Nitrosospira lacus: one gene and its partner. The protein of the gene in region 1 interacts with the protein of each later gene in a pairwise test. Links are inferred from orthologs where the notes say so. Each region holds a gene or a part of one and is shown on either strand. Other genes may lie near its edges.

What was found.
Region 2: the proteins of EBAPG3_RS04105 (region 1) and recJ interact in binary tests that used the Escherichia coli proteins (3 or more experiments, as listed by UniProt). The link is inferred for Nitrosospira lacus from one-to-one orthologs.

What each region holds. Positions count from the first base shown.
Region 1 is NZ_CP021106.3:918,740-925,665, forward strand. The notes cover bases 1-3,086. They hold EBAPG3_RS04105 (DNA topoisomerase III), read left to right. Parts: upstream 1-314; coding sequence 315-2,858; downstream 2,859-3,086. Other genes in these bases: dprA (DNA-processing protein DprA), read left to right, coding at 1-150; EBAPG3_RS04110 (acyl carrier protein), read right to left, coding at 2,959-3,086. Outside these bases: more of EBAPG3_RS04110, read right to left, coding at 3,087-3,210; fabF (beta-ketoacyl-ACP synthase II), read right to left, coding at 3,228-4,448; EBAPG3_RS04125 (hypothetical protein), read left to right, coding at 5,526-6,605; EBAPG3_RS04130 (nucleotidyltransferase family protein), read left to right, coding at 6,826-6,926.
Region 2 is NZ_CP021106.3:1,203,837-1,210,613, reverse strand. Bases 1,251-4,187 are described here. They hold recJ (single-stranded-DNA-specific exonuclease RecJ), read left to right. Parts: upstream 1,251-1,777; coding sequence 1,778-3,598; downstream 3,599-4,187. Other genes in these bases: mfd (transcription-repair coupling factor), read left to right, coding at 3,805-4,187; EBAPG3_RS05330 (hypothetical protein), read right to left, coding at 3,632-3,811; EBAPG3_RS05340 (DUF1207 domain-containing protein), read left to right, coding at 1,251-1,653. Also shown: more of EBAPG3_RS05340, read left to right, coding at 412-1,250; more of mfd, read left to right, coding at 4,188-6,777. UniProt on the Escherichia coli protein: Single-stranded-DNA-specific exonuclease.

The DNA of each region.
Region 1 (6,926 bases):
AGATATCTCGGCCATGATGCTGCCGACATCGATACACTGTGCACCCGTAGTGGCTTGACGGCGGAAACGGTATCGGCGATGCTATTGCCGCTTGAACTGGATGGCGTGGTTGCCCTGCTGCCGGGCGGATCCTACCAGCGGCTTCGGTAGCTGCGCCAGAGTCCGCTTGTTCTCGCCATCCGTGTAATCCCGGAAAAGCGGTTGAGCGTAAAGTACTGGTAATTCTTCTTGCGAAAGCTGGGCTGTTGCCGCCCGGCAATAGTGTGTGCTTTCGCAAGACCGCTACCCAATCACGGAGTGTTCACAGGAGTTTCATGGGAAAAACCTTAATCATCGCCGAGAAACCTTCCGTCGCCGCCGATATTGCGCGGGTACTGGGGGGGTTCACCAAGCATACCGACTATTTCGAGAGCGATGAGTACGTGCTGTCATCAGCTATCGGCCACTTGCTTGAGCTGGCGGTACCCGAACAATACGAAGTCAAACGCGGAAAATGGAGTTTTTCCAATTTACCGGTAATCCCGCCGTACTTTGATCTTAATCCTATCGAGAAATCAGAATCGCGCCTGAAGCTTTTAACTAAACTCATCAAACGCAAAGATGTGAACGCGCTTATCAATGCCTGCGATGCGGGACGCGAAGGAGAATTGATTTTTCGTTACATTGCGCGTCATGCGGGAAACAAAAAGCCGGTGAAGCGACTTTGGCTGCAATCGATGACTCCCGCCTCAATTCGCGAGGGATTTACCAAATTGCTTGACGATATCGCTGTTCAGCCATTGGCGGAAGCGGCCGTCAGCCGGTCGGAAGCCGACTGGCTTGTGGGTATAAATGGCACTCGCGCCATGACCGCGTTCAATTCTCAGGAGGGTGGTTTTCATAAGACCACCGTGGGACGGGTACAAACTCCGACCTTAGCAATTCTGATTGAGCGGGAAGATGCGATCAGGAAATTTGTCCCCCGTAGTTACTGGGAGGTACACGGCACGTTTGCCGCCCAAGCAGGAACGTATAACGGACGCTGGTTCGATGAAAAGTTTTCAAAAGACAAAAAAGATAGCGAACAAAAAGCAGAGCGATTGTGGGATGAGAATACGGCTGAGGCTATTCGCGCCAAATGTCAGGATAAACCCGGCATTGTCAGCGAAGAAAGCAAGCCAACCGCGGAAATCTGCCCGCTGCTGTACGATCTCACCAGCTTGCAGCGCGATGCTAACGGGCGCTTCGGTTTTTCCGCCAAAACAACGCTAGGACTGGCTCAGGCGTTATATGAGAAGCATAAGGCATTGACCTACCCCCGCACCGACTCGCGTGCGCTGCCGGAAGACTATATTGCAACCGTTAAGGATACCCTTAATTCACTGGAGAAGACCCGGTATAGCATATTTGCAAAACAGATTCTCAAAGCGGACTGGGTCCAGCCCAACAAGCGGGTATTTAATAATGCGAAAATTTCCGATCATTTCGCCATTATTCCAACCTCGCTCGAGCCCAAGGGTCTGAGCGACGCGGAAGCGAAACTTTATGATCTCGTGACCAAGCGGTTTTTAGCCATTTTTTATCCCGCCGCTGAATTTCTTGTTACAACTCGAATCACCCGTGTAGAGAGCGAGCCATTCAAAACCGAAGGTAAGGTGATGGTCAACCCGGGCTGGCAGACGATATACGGCAAAGAGGCTCAGATGGAGGGCGGGGATGACGACTCGGCTTTGGTTGCGGTCAATCCAGACGAGCCGGTGCTCGCCAGGGAAGTTAACGTCGTGGCCAGCAAGACCCGGCCACCGGCCAGATTCAATGAAGCGACGTTGTTATCAGCCATGGAAGGCGCGGGCAAGCTGGTGGAAGACGAAGAACTTCGGGAAGCCATGAGTGCAAAAGGGCTGGGTACCCCGGCCACCCGCGCTTCCATCATCGAAGGCCTGGTATTCGAAAACTATATGCAACGCGTAGGTCGGGAATTGCATCCCACTGCCAAGGCATTCTCATTAATTACATTGCTGCGCGGACTGAAGGTGCCTGAACTTACCTCACCCGAATTAACGGGTGACTGGGAATTCAAACTGCGCCAGATCGAGCAAGGCAAGCTCGAACGCAACAAATTCATGGAAGAAATTGCGGGAATGACGAGTCATATGGTGACGCAGGCGAAAAGCCATCGTGGTGAAACCATAAGCGGAGATTTTTCCACGCTCAAGTCTCCCTGCCCCAAATGTGGGGGGGTGGTACAAGAGACTTACAAAAAGTTTCAGTGTCAAAAATGCGATTTCGCGTTATGGAAAATTCTGGCTGGCCGACAATTTGAAACGAAGGAAATGGAGCAGTTGATCACCCGCCGCGAGGTAGGTCCGCTGCAAGGCTTTCGTAGCAAATTGGGGCGGCTATTCAATGCCAACATCAAGCTTACCAGCGAATTTGAAATGAAATTTGATTTTGGCGGAGAGAGTGAGGAGGGTGCCGAAACTATCGATTTTTCCGGACAGGAATCGCTGGGAAAATGCCCCCGCTGTGGTGGTGAGGTATTCGATCACGGTATGAGCTATACATGTGAGAAGGCTGTCGGCTCGGTACGCACCTGCAATTTTAAAATCGGAAAAATAATCCTCACGCGTCCTATCGAACGCGAGCAGGTCGGGAAATTGTTACGTACCGGTAAAACCGATTTGCTGCCAAAATTCATTTCCAAGAAAGGGAGGCCGTTTTCAGCTTATCTGGTGGCCGGTACGGACGGAAAAGTGGGATTCGAGTTTGAGCCGAGGGAATCAAGAACGAAAACAACAGCAGCACTCGCGGAAACCAAGGCAGCGAGACCAAAATCCAGGACATCCGCCGTTAAGAAAACCGCTATACGGAAACCATAGTACAAGCCGCGGGCATCGAAGAGTGGTCCGAGGTTTTAGTTTCCAAAGTTTCGACAAGGTTGCTCTGGAAAGCTCCAATGTTGTGTTTAGGCTTTATCCCTCAGGGAGATGGCACCTGACTCTTTTCAATATAAGAAATGATATCCCCGACGCAGGTAAAACCTTTCGCTTCTTCACTATCAAAATTAATACCAAATGTATCTTCCGCATCGAACAAGAGTTGAATCGTATCCATGGAGTCAAGTCCGAGGTCTTCAAATTTTGAAGACCTGTTTATGGTGGAAGCATCCAGGTTCTCCACCTTTGTTGAGATGAACTGTATTACCTTTGCTTCAATATCCGCTGTATCCATAATCGGGTTCCATTCCTTCATTCAAGGGTTGTGAAGATAATACTTGCATTGTTGCCACCAAATCCAAAAGCATTACATAGGCCACTCCGTGGATTCCTCTGCTGTGCGTGGTTGGGTATGTAATCAAGATCGCATTCCGGATCAGCCTCATCAAGATTGATGGTCGGATGTACCGTACCTGTATGAAGGGCCATGATAGTGGCGATGCTGCCGATAGCGGCCGATGCACCGATGGAATGTCCGACCATGGATTTGGTGGCGCTGATGGCAATATCTCCGGCCCGATCGCCAAAGAGACTCTTAATGGCACGGGTTTCTACGATATCTCCAAGGGGTGTGGATGTCGCGTGCGCATTGATATGGTCAATGGAATCAGTATTCATGCCGGCATCCATGACCGCCGCCCGCATTGCCGTTATCTGGCCTTCCATATCGGGCATCACAATATGTGTTGCATCGCAGGCCTGCCCATAGCCAGCAAGGCAGGCATATATTTTTGCCCCTCGAAGCCGGGCCTGTTCTTCCCTTTCCAGGATGAGTATGCCAGCGCCTTCCGCCATAACGAACCCATCCCTGCCCTTGGCGAAAGGCCGGGATGCTCGGGCTGGATCAGTGTTGGACCCGGTGCTCAGCGCGTGCAGGATTTCGAATCCCTTCATGGTTAGAGGCAGTACGCAACCTTCCGCACCCCCGGCAATCACGGCATCGGCTCTTCCCGCCCGCAAAAGGTCAAGAGCCATGCCAATCGCATTGGCTCCGGAAGAGCACGCCGTGCTGCAGGTCAGATTTACCCCTTTCAATCGATGTTTGATTGCGATCCAGGCAGCTGCGGCGTTTGCCATGGTTCGAGGTACCGTGAACGGAGGGATAGGCTGGCCTCGGAACTTGCGCATGGCGGATGATTCAAAGGTGGAGAAACCGCCCATCCCCGAACCTATGCTTACGGCCAAACGCTGCGGTGCGTATGTATCAAGCCCACCCGCATCTTCCAGTGCAAGTCTGGTGGCCAGCAGCGCCAGTTGGGTGAATCTGTCGGTTTGCTCGATATACTTAGCCGTCAGAAAGCTGGCGGGATCGAACCCCGGGATCTCTCCGGCTACTTGAGAGCGCTGGTCAGATGCATCGAAGCCCGTAATTTTCCGGATACCACTGACACCATTGACAGCCGCTGTCCAGAATTGGTCAACGCCTATGCCAATTGGCGAAACAATCCCCATTCCTGTAACGACTATGCGCATACACAATCAGGTGTGTTCATCGGATTCCGGTCTATCGGCACTGCCGCCGTGTCGTGAAGACCCAGGCGGATCGCTTCCTGGATGGAACGCCGGCCACGTTTTTCGGAACCGGAGAAAGCTGATTGATTGCAGTACATAAGAATATTTGGTTGGCTGCGAATCCTGAAATCAAAGGGAATACCGGACTTTCCGGGCCGGTTTCCTGGTTTCTTGAAATCGCGATTTATTGCGCATTAAATATGACGGGGAACAGGTACCTCAATATAGCCCCCATGATCCAGATAATTAGTATTAGACTACCGATAACGGCTAATCCCTCGGAAATTGCCGATATGAGCGTTGCGCCAAGACTATCGAATTCCTGTTGCCCGGCTTCGTTACGCCGGCGGACTCGACGTTGTCTCACCCACATCTGCAGCATAAAGACGAGAGGGATGAGAGCCAGAGAAATTAACAGGTTATATTCAGGACTATCCATTAATCATTAACCTCTTTGTAAAGTATTGCCAGGAAATTTTAACTATTTTCTTGTAGCCTGGAAGGCTGTGAATAATCAATTTTCCTCCCTATTTTTTCGCTTGCGCGCGACCATTTCTTAAATAGAAGGAAACAACGCCTCTCTTTTGAAGATTCAGAGGAGCGTTATCGCCTCCGACCTGCTTGCTCGCAAATCAAGCGCCTTAGTCGCAAGTAAATGATATCGCAAATGCCCCAATGGTAAAATTAACAAATATATGAGTTCAATCTCCAATTGCGGCCCGGTGTGCAACAGGAAGCTTGTTGAAGCGCCGTTTGCCGTTAATCAGCAATTATAATAGCACACGTCGTCAATGCGCCATCGAGTTAACGCGCTGAGCGTTGAACGGACGTTGATGACGGGATAAGTCCGAATGGACGTAACTCGATAACTGATCAAAATTTGATGAATTTCCAACTGGATACTCTTGTCTTCCGACATACAACATTTGGGGTAGTGGCTTCTTTGATTATTCCTATTTCGTCATGAATGAAAAGCCCGGTCTATCGATATGGGGCACTGTAGTTGTGCGTCCGGTCACAAATTATCGTGAGATGGGAATGTTTATCGATATCCCATGGCGCATTTATGCAGATGACCCGATGTGGGTACCTCCCCTGCGTCTGGAGCGGCGCCTGCATTTCTCCAGATTTAATCCGTTTTTCAAGCATGGGGAATGGCAAGCATGGATTGCATATCGAAATAATCAGCCCGTGGGAAGGATCAGTGCTCAAATTGATCAGCTGCACCGGGAGCGCTATGGTGCGGATACCGGTCATTTTGGCTTGCTGGAAGGCATAGATGACACGGAGGTTTTCGCGGCGCTTGTGCGCACCGCCGAGGAGTGGCTGGCTGCCCGGCATACCAGGCATATCAGCGGACCGTTCAATTTATCCATCAATCAGGAGTGTGGTGTTTTGGTAGAGGGTTTTGATACGCCACCGATGGTGATGATGCCGCATTCACGCGCATGGTACGGTAAATTACTTGAAGAGCAAGGCTACCAACCGCTGAAGGATCTGCTTGCCTATTGGGCGGAGATTGACCATAAGATGCCCCGATTGATGAGCAATGTGATTGAAAGATTTTCCAAACAGGTACGGTTACGGAAACTACGCCGTGACAAATTTGACGAAGAGATGGAAATATTGCGTGATATATTCAATGATGCTTGGTCGGAGAATTGGGGCTTCGTTCCTTTTACCGAGGCCGAGTTTGCCGAGCTTGGCAGCAGTCTTCGCTTACTCGTACCCGACGAGTTTATTCAGATTGCCGAGGTTGACGGTCGCCCGGCGGCATTCATGGCGGGATTGCCCAATCTTAACGAGATATTCGCGGAGCTTAATGGCAGTTTGTTTCCGTTCGGGTGGATTCGAATGATCAAATACCTTAAATCCAGAGGAGTTCGTACCGGCCGGATACCGTTGATGGGGGTACGCAAGCAATTTCAGAGTTCGCCGATCGGCATGGCGCTGGCGATTATGGTAATCGATGCGCCGCGGCAGGCAGGGCTTTCCAGGGGAATCCAGGCGGTTGAACTGTCATGGATACTTGAGGATAACAAGGCAATGCGGGGAATTCTGGATTACCTGGGCTGCCGGCAGTACAAACGTTACCGGATTTTTGGCAAGACCTTGTAATCGATATATGACAGACACCATAGTATGAGAGTTAAATCCAGATAATCAATAGGACGCGAGATGATGGTGAGGCAGGTTGCGAGATGGTTTTGTCGGCTGGAAGAAGTCCATGGCTTGGACTATGGGAACCGGGCAAGCGGCGGAAATGGCCGCAAACTGACTGCCAGCATTTGGGCAGGCTCGGAGAGCTGTCTAATGGATTATCTGGTTAAAGCCCGCGATGAATAAAGTTGATCAATTTACCGCTATCGTGCTGGCCGCAGATCGGACAGCAGGTGACCCGGTCGCGGCTGAAACAGGCGTGGCCTGCAAGGCGTTTGC
Region 2 (6,777 bases), 290 kb from region 1 along the record:
ATCACCTCCCCAACAAAACAGAGACTTGCAATAGCGGGGGACAAAGGTCACATTGAATTCATGTCACCAAGTTTCTTGGATTTAGCAAAAATTCGCAAGAAGTCTGCCACTTTCCTCGGCGACACGATGACCGCTGTTCACCTGAATGCTTTTTCATAAGCTGCGCACTTCCTGCTGAGCGGAGTAGAAACATCCCGCGATTCATAACAAAACAAATCATAGACTGCTGCGAAATCGGATTATCGGCCGGCACGAATAGGAAACCTGGCGCCGGCAATTTTAATTATTGGTAATACAACCATGTGTGGCAGCGTACCGACCAAATCCCATCTTTTCATTAGCATTTTTTAGTTACCGGTTCGCTTGAACCAAAAAAACCGTTTCCAGATCACTTAAGTCAAGGGGTGAAAAATGCCAAGAAAAAAAATGCTCGCACTCTCCGGGTTATTCAGGCCCTATGGTAAAAAGATGGCGGATGCTTCATGGTTTTTACCCATCATTGCAATCGTTCTATTTCATCCGTCCATTGCCAGCGCCGCAATACCTGATGATTCCTATATTGCGGGGTATGCTGCAGGGATTCTCAAACGGGATTTCAAACTCGATTTCTCTTCCCTTGTTGTACGAAATGGCGTTATTACTGTACCCGTAGGTGATTTAACGCCTGAAGACCGGGTACAAATTTTGCAGATATTATCGGAAATCCCTGGGGTTACCGGTGTGACAGCGCTGGAAGGCACCGACAAGCAGGTTATGACCGCAAATCCCCAAATCACGCAGGCAGCAGATAAAGGACTGGCGAGCACCAATCAGGAGGTTATAGCCGATTCTTCAACGCCTGGTATCCGGAGCACTCCCGAAGGTTCACCGGAAACAGTTTTTGCGACAGGCTTTCTACCCACGGGTCATTTGTTTAAACCATTACTGGCTGATCCGCGGTGGGCTCACTTCTCAGCCGCCTATCGCAACTATATCGGGAATAATATTGATGGAAATAACAATGGGGCTGTCAGTTTCGGTGAAACGATACCGTTTTATCGGGCCAATCTGGGAAAGTCCACCGTGCAATGGGAGACAGGTCTTCAGGCCGGCGTCTTCAGTGATTTTAACCTGGATGCACGCTCATCCGATCTCATCAATACAGATTTTATTGCATCGGTTTATGCGAGCGCTCGCGCGCGTCAATTCTCTGCTTTTGGACGTATCTTCCATCAAAGCTCACATCTTGGCGATGAGTTCCTGCTGCGAACCAGATTGGAGCGCATAAATCTTAGCTATGAGGGGGCTGATCTAAAGCTTTCGTACGAGCTTCCATATGGAGTGCGGGTTTACGGTGGAGGGGGTGGTATTTTTCATAAACAGCCATCGACAATCAAGCCTTGGGTAATCCACTATGGAATAGAATTCAGAAGTCCTTGGCGTATTGATTTTGCGGCAATGCGGCCGATTCTGGCGATCGATATGAAAAACTGGGAACAAAACAATTGGAACATCGACGTATCCGCCCGAGCCGGATTCCAGTTCGATAATTTCCAGGCATTCGGGCGCAAGCTTCAGTTCCTGGTGGAATATTTTCACGGCAATTCTCCAACCGGCCAGTTTTATAGGGAAAGGGTCGAATATCTGGGTATCGGAGCGCACTACCATTTTTAAGTCCAATATATATGGATGAATGAAGGACGAGGAAATCTTTCTCGTCGCAGGTTACTGGCAAGAGGCACGTATAAAGCGGCAGGCGTTATACTAGATGCTGGAAAAAGGTTTCAACATCTAGCGCATGCCCAACATCATCATTCGCAATTATCCGCCGCATGCCTTCGATGCGCTCCTCCGATACGGCTTACATCCGGTATTGGCTCGCATCTACGCCGCACGTGGCATCGAAGAGCCTGATCAACTCGACGTAGCACTGTCGCGACTGATTCCATTTGAGCGCCTCAAGAATGTTTCCATCATGGCGGCACGCCTGGCCGACGCAATCCTTGCCCGGAAGCGCCTGTTGATCGTTGCCGATTATGACTCGGACGGCGCCACTGCTTGTGCTGTTGGCATACGTGCGCTGAGGAAATTTGGCGCAACGGTGGATTATCTTGTTCCCAATCGTTTCGAATATGGTTATGGTCTCACGCCGGAAATCGTACGGCTTGCCGCCGCCACCGCGACCCGCCCGGACATCCTCATAACGGTAGATAATGGCATCGCCAGCGTGGAAGGTGTAGCGGAAGCCAATCGCCTCGGCATGCAAGTGTTTGTGACCGACCATCATCTGCCCGGGGATGAACTGCCGGATGCCGCCGTTATTGTAAATCCCAATCAGTGCGGTTGCGATTTTCCCAGTAAGCACCTTGCCGGGGTAGGAGTGATATTTTATCTGATGCTGGCGCTGCGAGCGGCGTTGCGTGCCAGAGGAATATTTGCGCCTCCACAAAAAGAACCTAATCTGGCCAGCCTGCTTGATATTGTCGCATTGGGTACCGTGGCCGATGTGGTGAAACTTGATGAGAACAATCGTATTCTGGTGCGGCAAGGCCTGCAACGCATCCGCAATGGACTTGGCTGCGCGGGTATCAACGCCCTGCTGCAAGTCGCGCGGCGTGATTTCCGGCGGGCCTCCGCCTACGAATTGGGTTTCATGCTGGGGCCGAGATTGAATGCCGCGGGACGGCTCGACGATATGGCGCTGGGTATTGAGTGCCTCATCACCGATGACGAATCTCGCGCCTCGCAAATTGCTTTGCAACTGGACGCGCTTAACCGTCAACGCCGGGAAATCGAAGCGAATATGCAGGACAGCGCGCTGGTCATGCTGGAGACCGCGCTTTCCGCGCAGGATGCGCCTGATACGGCGCAAATCGCTCCTGGCAAGACTCCGAAAACTCATAGCTTGAGCCTGTTCGATCCCGGTTGGCACCAGGGCGTGATCGGTATACTCGCTTCGCGCATGAAGGATAAATTTCACCGCCCCGTTATTGCATTTGCACCTGGCAGCAATGGTGAAATAAAAGGTTCGGGAAGATCCATTACGGGATTCCATCTGAGGGATTCACTGGATCTGGTCTCCAAGCGTTATCCTGGCTTGCTGCTCAAGTTTGGGGGTCACGCGGCGGCGGCGGGACTGACGGTACGTGCCAGCGATTTTGAAAAATTTCGCGATGCTTTCGAGCAAATCGCACAGGCGTTGCTTACCCCTGCTGATCTCACGCTTAGTATCGAAACCGATGGCAGCCTGGGTGAATCCGAATTGAGTCCGGAGCTGGCGCGGCATCTTACGGAACAGGTATGGGGACAGGGCTTCACCCAGCCCGCGTTTACTGCCCGCTTCCGGGTGGAAACGCAGCGCATAGTGGGGGAGAAGCATCTGAAGCTAAAACTGAGGAAACAGGAAACGCAACCCGCAGAGCCGGGATTGAACAAATCAGGTCTTCTCTATGACGCCATGTTATTCTTCCATACTTCCCCGCTTCCGGAAACGATAGATGCTGTTTACAGGCTGGAAATGAATGAGTTCAACGGCGTCTCCGCCCTGCAATTCATTCTGGATCATTGGTTTCACCCTGAATCCGATCCAAAAGTTGAAGCCTTATCATTGGCTTCCTGAAGCCAAGAACCTTGATGCGCGCCCATTTTACATTCACCCCTCGATCTTGATCAGCTGTTGATCACCTTTTCCTGCAACGGTCAGCCAGCCACCGTGTATCGTGATGAAGAAACCAGGCTGATAACTGACGTATAAACTTCTTTTCAATGTAGAGCGATGGCGTTTATCATTCGCTGCCCGTTGACAATAGATAATAGTATCCGCAGATGCCATTCAAGCTGACGATTCCCGCGCCCAGATCAACAATTCGCTATCCCCATTTTCACGGTTCTTGCGATGCGCTCGCTCTCGCCCAACTGGCACGGCAGGCAAAACCGGTAGCGATTATTACGGCGAGCGCACTGGCCGCACAGAGATTGCTGGAAGAAATACCTTTTTTTTCACCCGAACTAAGAATCCATCTGCTGCCGGATTGGGAAACACTGCCGTACGATACTTTCTCACCCCACCATGACCTGATTTCCGAACGGCTCTCCACGCTTTATCAGCTCATGAGCGGCGCTTGCGATATATTGATCGTCCCCGTCACCACTGCGCTATATCGTATGCCGCCGCGAGAATATCTCGCCGCACATACCTTTTTTCTCAAGAGGGGAGAAACGCTCAATTTAAGCGCGCTGCGCAGCCAGATGACTCTGGCGGGCTACACGCATGTCACCCAAGTGCTTTCACCGGGGGAATATAGCTTGCGTGGTGGCCTGATCGATCTGTTTCCGATGGGCAGTCCGCTGCCTTACCGCATTGATTTACTGGACAACGAAATTGAAACTATCCGCACATTCGACGTGGATACTCAGAGAAGCGTCTATCCCGTCAGCGAAATTCGATTATTGCCTGCGCGTGAGTTCCCTTTCGACGAAGAGGGCCGCGCTTGTTTTCGAAGCAATTTCCGCGAAAAATTTGAAGGCGATCCATCAAGAAGCCGCATTTACAAGGATGTAAGCAAAGGTGCCGCGCCTGCGGGTATCGAGTATTACCTGCCGCTCTTTTTCGCCCATACTGCGACACTGTTCGACTACTTGCCACACATGACACCGCTATGTCTTCACCATGATATCTACCCCGCAGTCGAGAATTTTTGGCACGACACCCAATCCCGTTATCAGCTGCTACGCGGCGACCATGACCGGCCGCTCCTGCCACCGGGAGAACTGTTTGTCACGACGGAGGCTTTTTTCGGCGCGCTAAAACCTTATCCTCGTATTGAAATCCCATCCGAGACTCAAGGCTCGAATCCCAATATCCAGAATTTGACCCGTTCGCTGCCGCCCCTGCAAATCGACCGCCGCGCTGATAATCCCGCGGAAAGACTTGCTGGATTTATTCCGGAATTCGCCGCCAGCTTCAAATTCCCCGCAGGGCGAACATTGCTGCTGGCGGAAAGCCTTGGCAGACGGGAGCTAATCCTCGATCATCTGAAGCAATATGGGTTATCTCCCGATATTTGCGATAGCTATGCACAATTTCTGACGAGCACCCAGCCTTTTATGCTCAGCGTTGCGCCGCTGCATAACGGATTTATACTTTCCGCTGAAGGCATGGCCTTCATCACCGAGAGTGAACTCTACGCAAGGCATCTGCATGGCCGCCGTGAACGTGATTCGCGCAAAACCACAGCGGTGGGTGATGCAATGCTGCGTGATCTCTCCGAAATCAAGTCCGGGGATCCAGTGGTACATGAACAACATGGTATCGGCCGTTATCTTGGACTGATAAGCATGGATGTGGGAGAAGGCGCAACAGAGTTTTTATCGCTTGAATATGAGGGGGGAGACCGGCTTTATGTACCGGTTTCGCAACTGCATCTTATCGGGCGATACAGCGGGGCGGCGCCCGAAGCGGCACCACTGCATAAGCTCGGCAGCGGCCAATGGGACAAAGCCAAGCGCAAGGCGATGCAGCAGGTGCGCGATACCGCCGCAGAACTGCTCAATCTGTATGCCCAGCGTAACGCTCGCCTGGGTCATGCATTTGGCTTCAGGCGGCATGACTATGAAGCCTTTGTCGAAGGCTTCGGCTTCGAGGAAACACCCGACCAGGCGGCTGCGATAAATGCAGTGATCGAGGATCTGACTTCAGGGCAACCGATGGACCGGTTGATCTGTGGCGACGTGGGTTTTGGCAAGACCGAAGTGGCATTGCGCGCTGCCTTCGTCGCTGTTGCCGATGGCAAACAGGTGGCAGTACTGGTGCCTACCACGCTACTGGCCGAGCAACATTTCCAGAATTTTTCCGATCGCTTCAGTTTGATTGCGGACGAGTGGCCAATAAAAATCGCGGAACTGTCGCGTTTCCGTTCAGTCAAGGAGCAAACCCAGGCATTGAACGGGCTGGCCAGCGGACAAATGGACATTGTCATCGGCACCCATAAACTGATCCAGAAAGGGGTAAAATTCAAAAACCTGGGTCTGGTCATCATTGACGAGGAACATCGCTTTGGCGTGCGTCAGAAGGAACAGCTGAAGAATCTGCGCGCTGAAGTTGATGTCCTCACCCTTACCGCGACACCTATTCCCCGCACCCTTGCGATGTCGCTGGAGGGCCTGCGTGATTTTTCCGTGATTGCCACCGCGCCACAGCGGCGGCTTGCAATCAAGACTTTTGTCAACCGTTTTTCCGAGGGGGTCATCCGGGAAGCGTGCCTGCGCGAACTCAAACGGGGCGGCCAGATATATTTTCTGCATAACGAGATAGGCACTATTCAGCCGATGCATGACAAGCTTGCCCGATTGTTACCGGAAGCGCGCATACAGATCGCTCATGGACAAATGCGTGAACGCGAGCTGGAACACGTAATGAAGGATTTCTATCAACAGCGTTTTAATCTGCTGCTTTGCACGACCATCATCGAAACCGGTATTGACATCCCCACTGCCAATACCATCATCATCAATCGCGCGGACAGATTTGGCCTCGCCCAATTGCACCAGTTGCGCGGGCGGGTGGGCCGCTCACATCACCAGGCCTATGCCTACCTTCTGGTACCGGACGACGAAGCGCTGGGCACGCAAGCCAGAAAACGTCTTGAAGCCATTCAAACAATGGAAGAATTGGGAGCGGGCTTTTACCTCGCGATGCACGACCTGGAAATCCGGGGCGCCGGGGAAGTACTGGGCGAATCCCAAAGCGGCGAAATACAGGAAATTGGCTTCAGCCTCTACTCCACCATGCTGGATGCC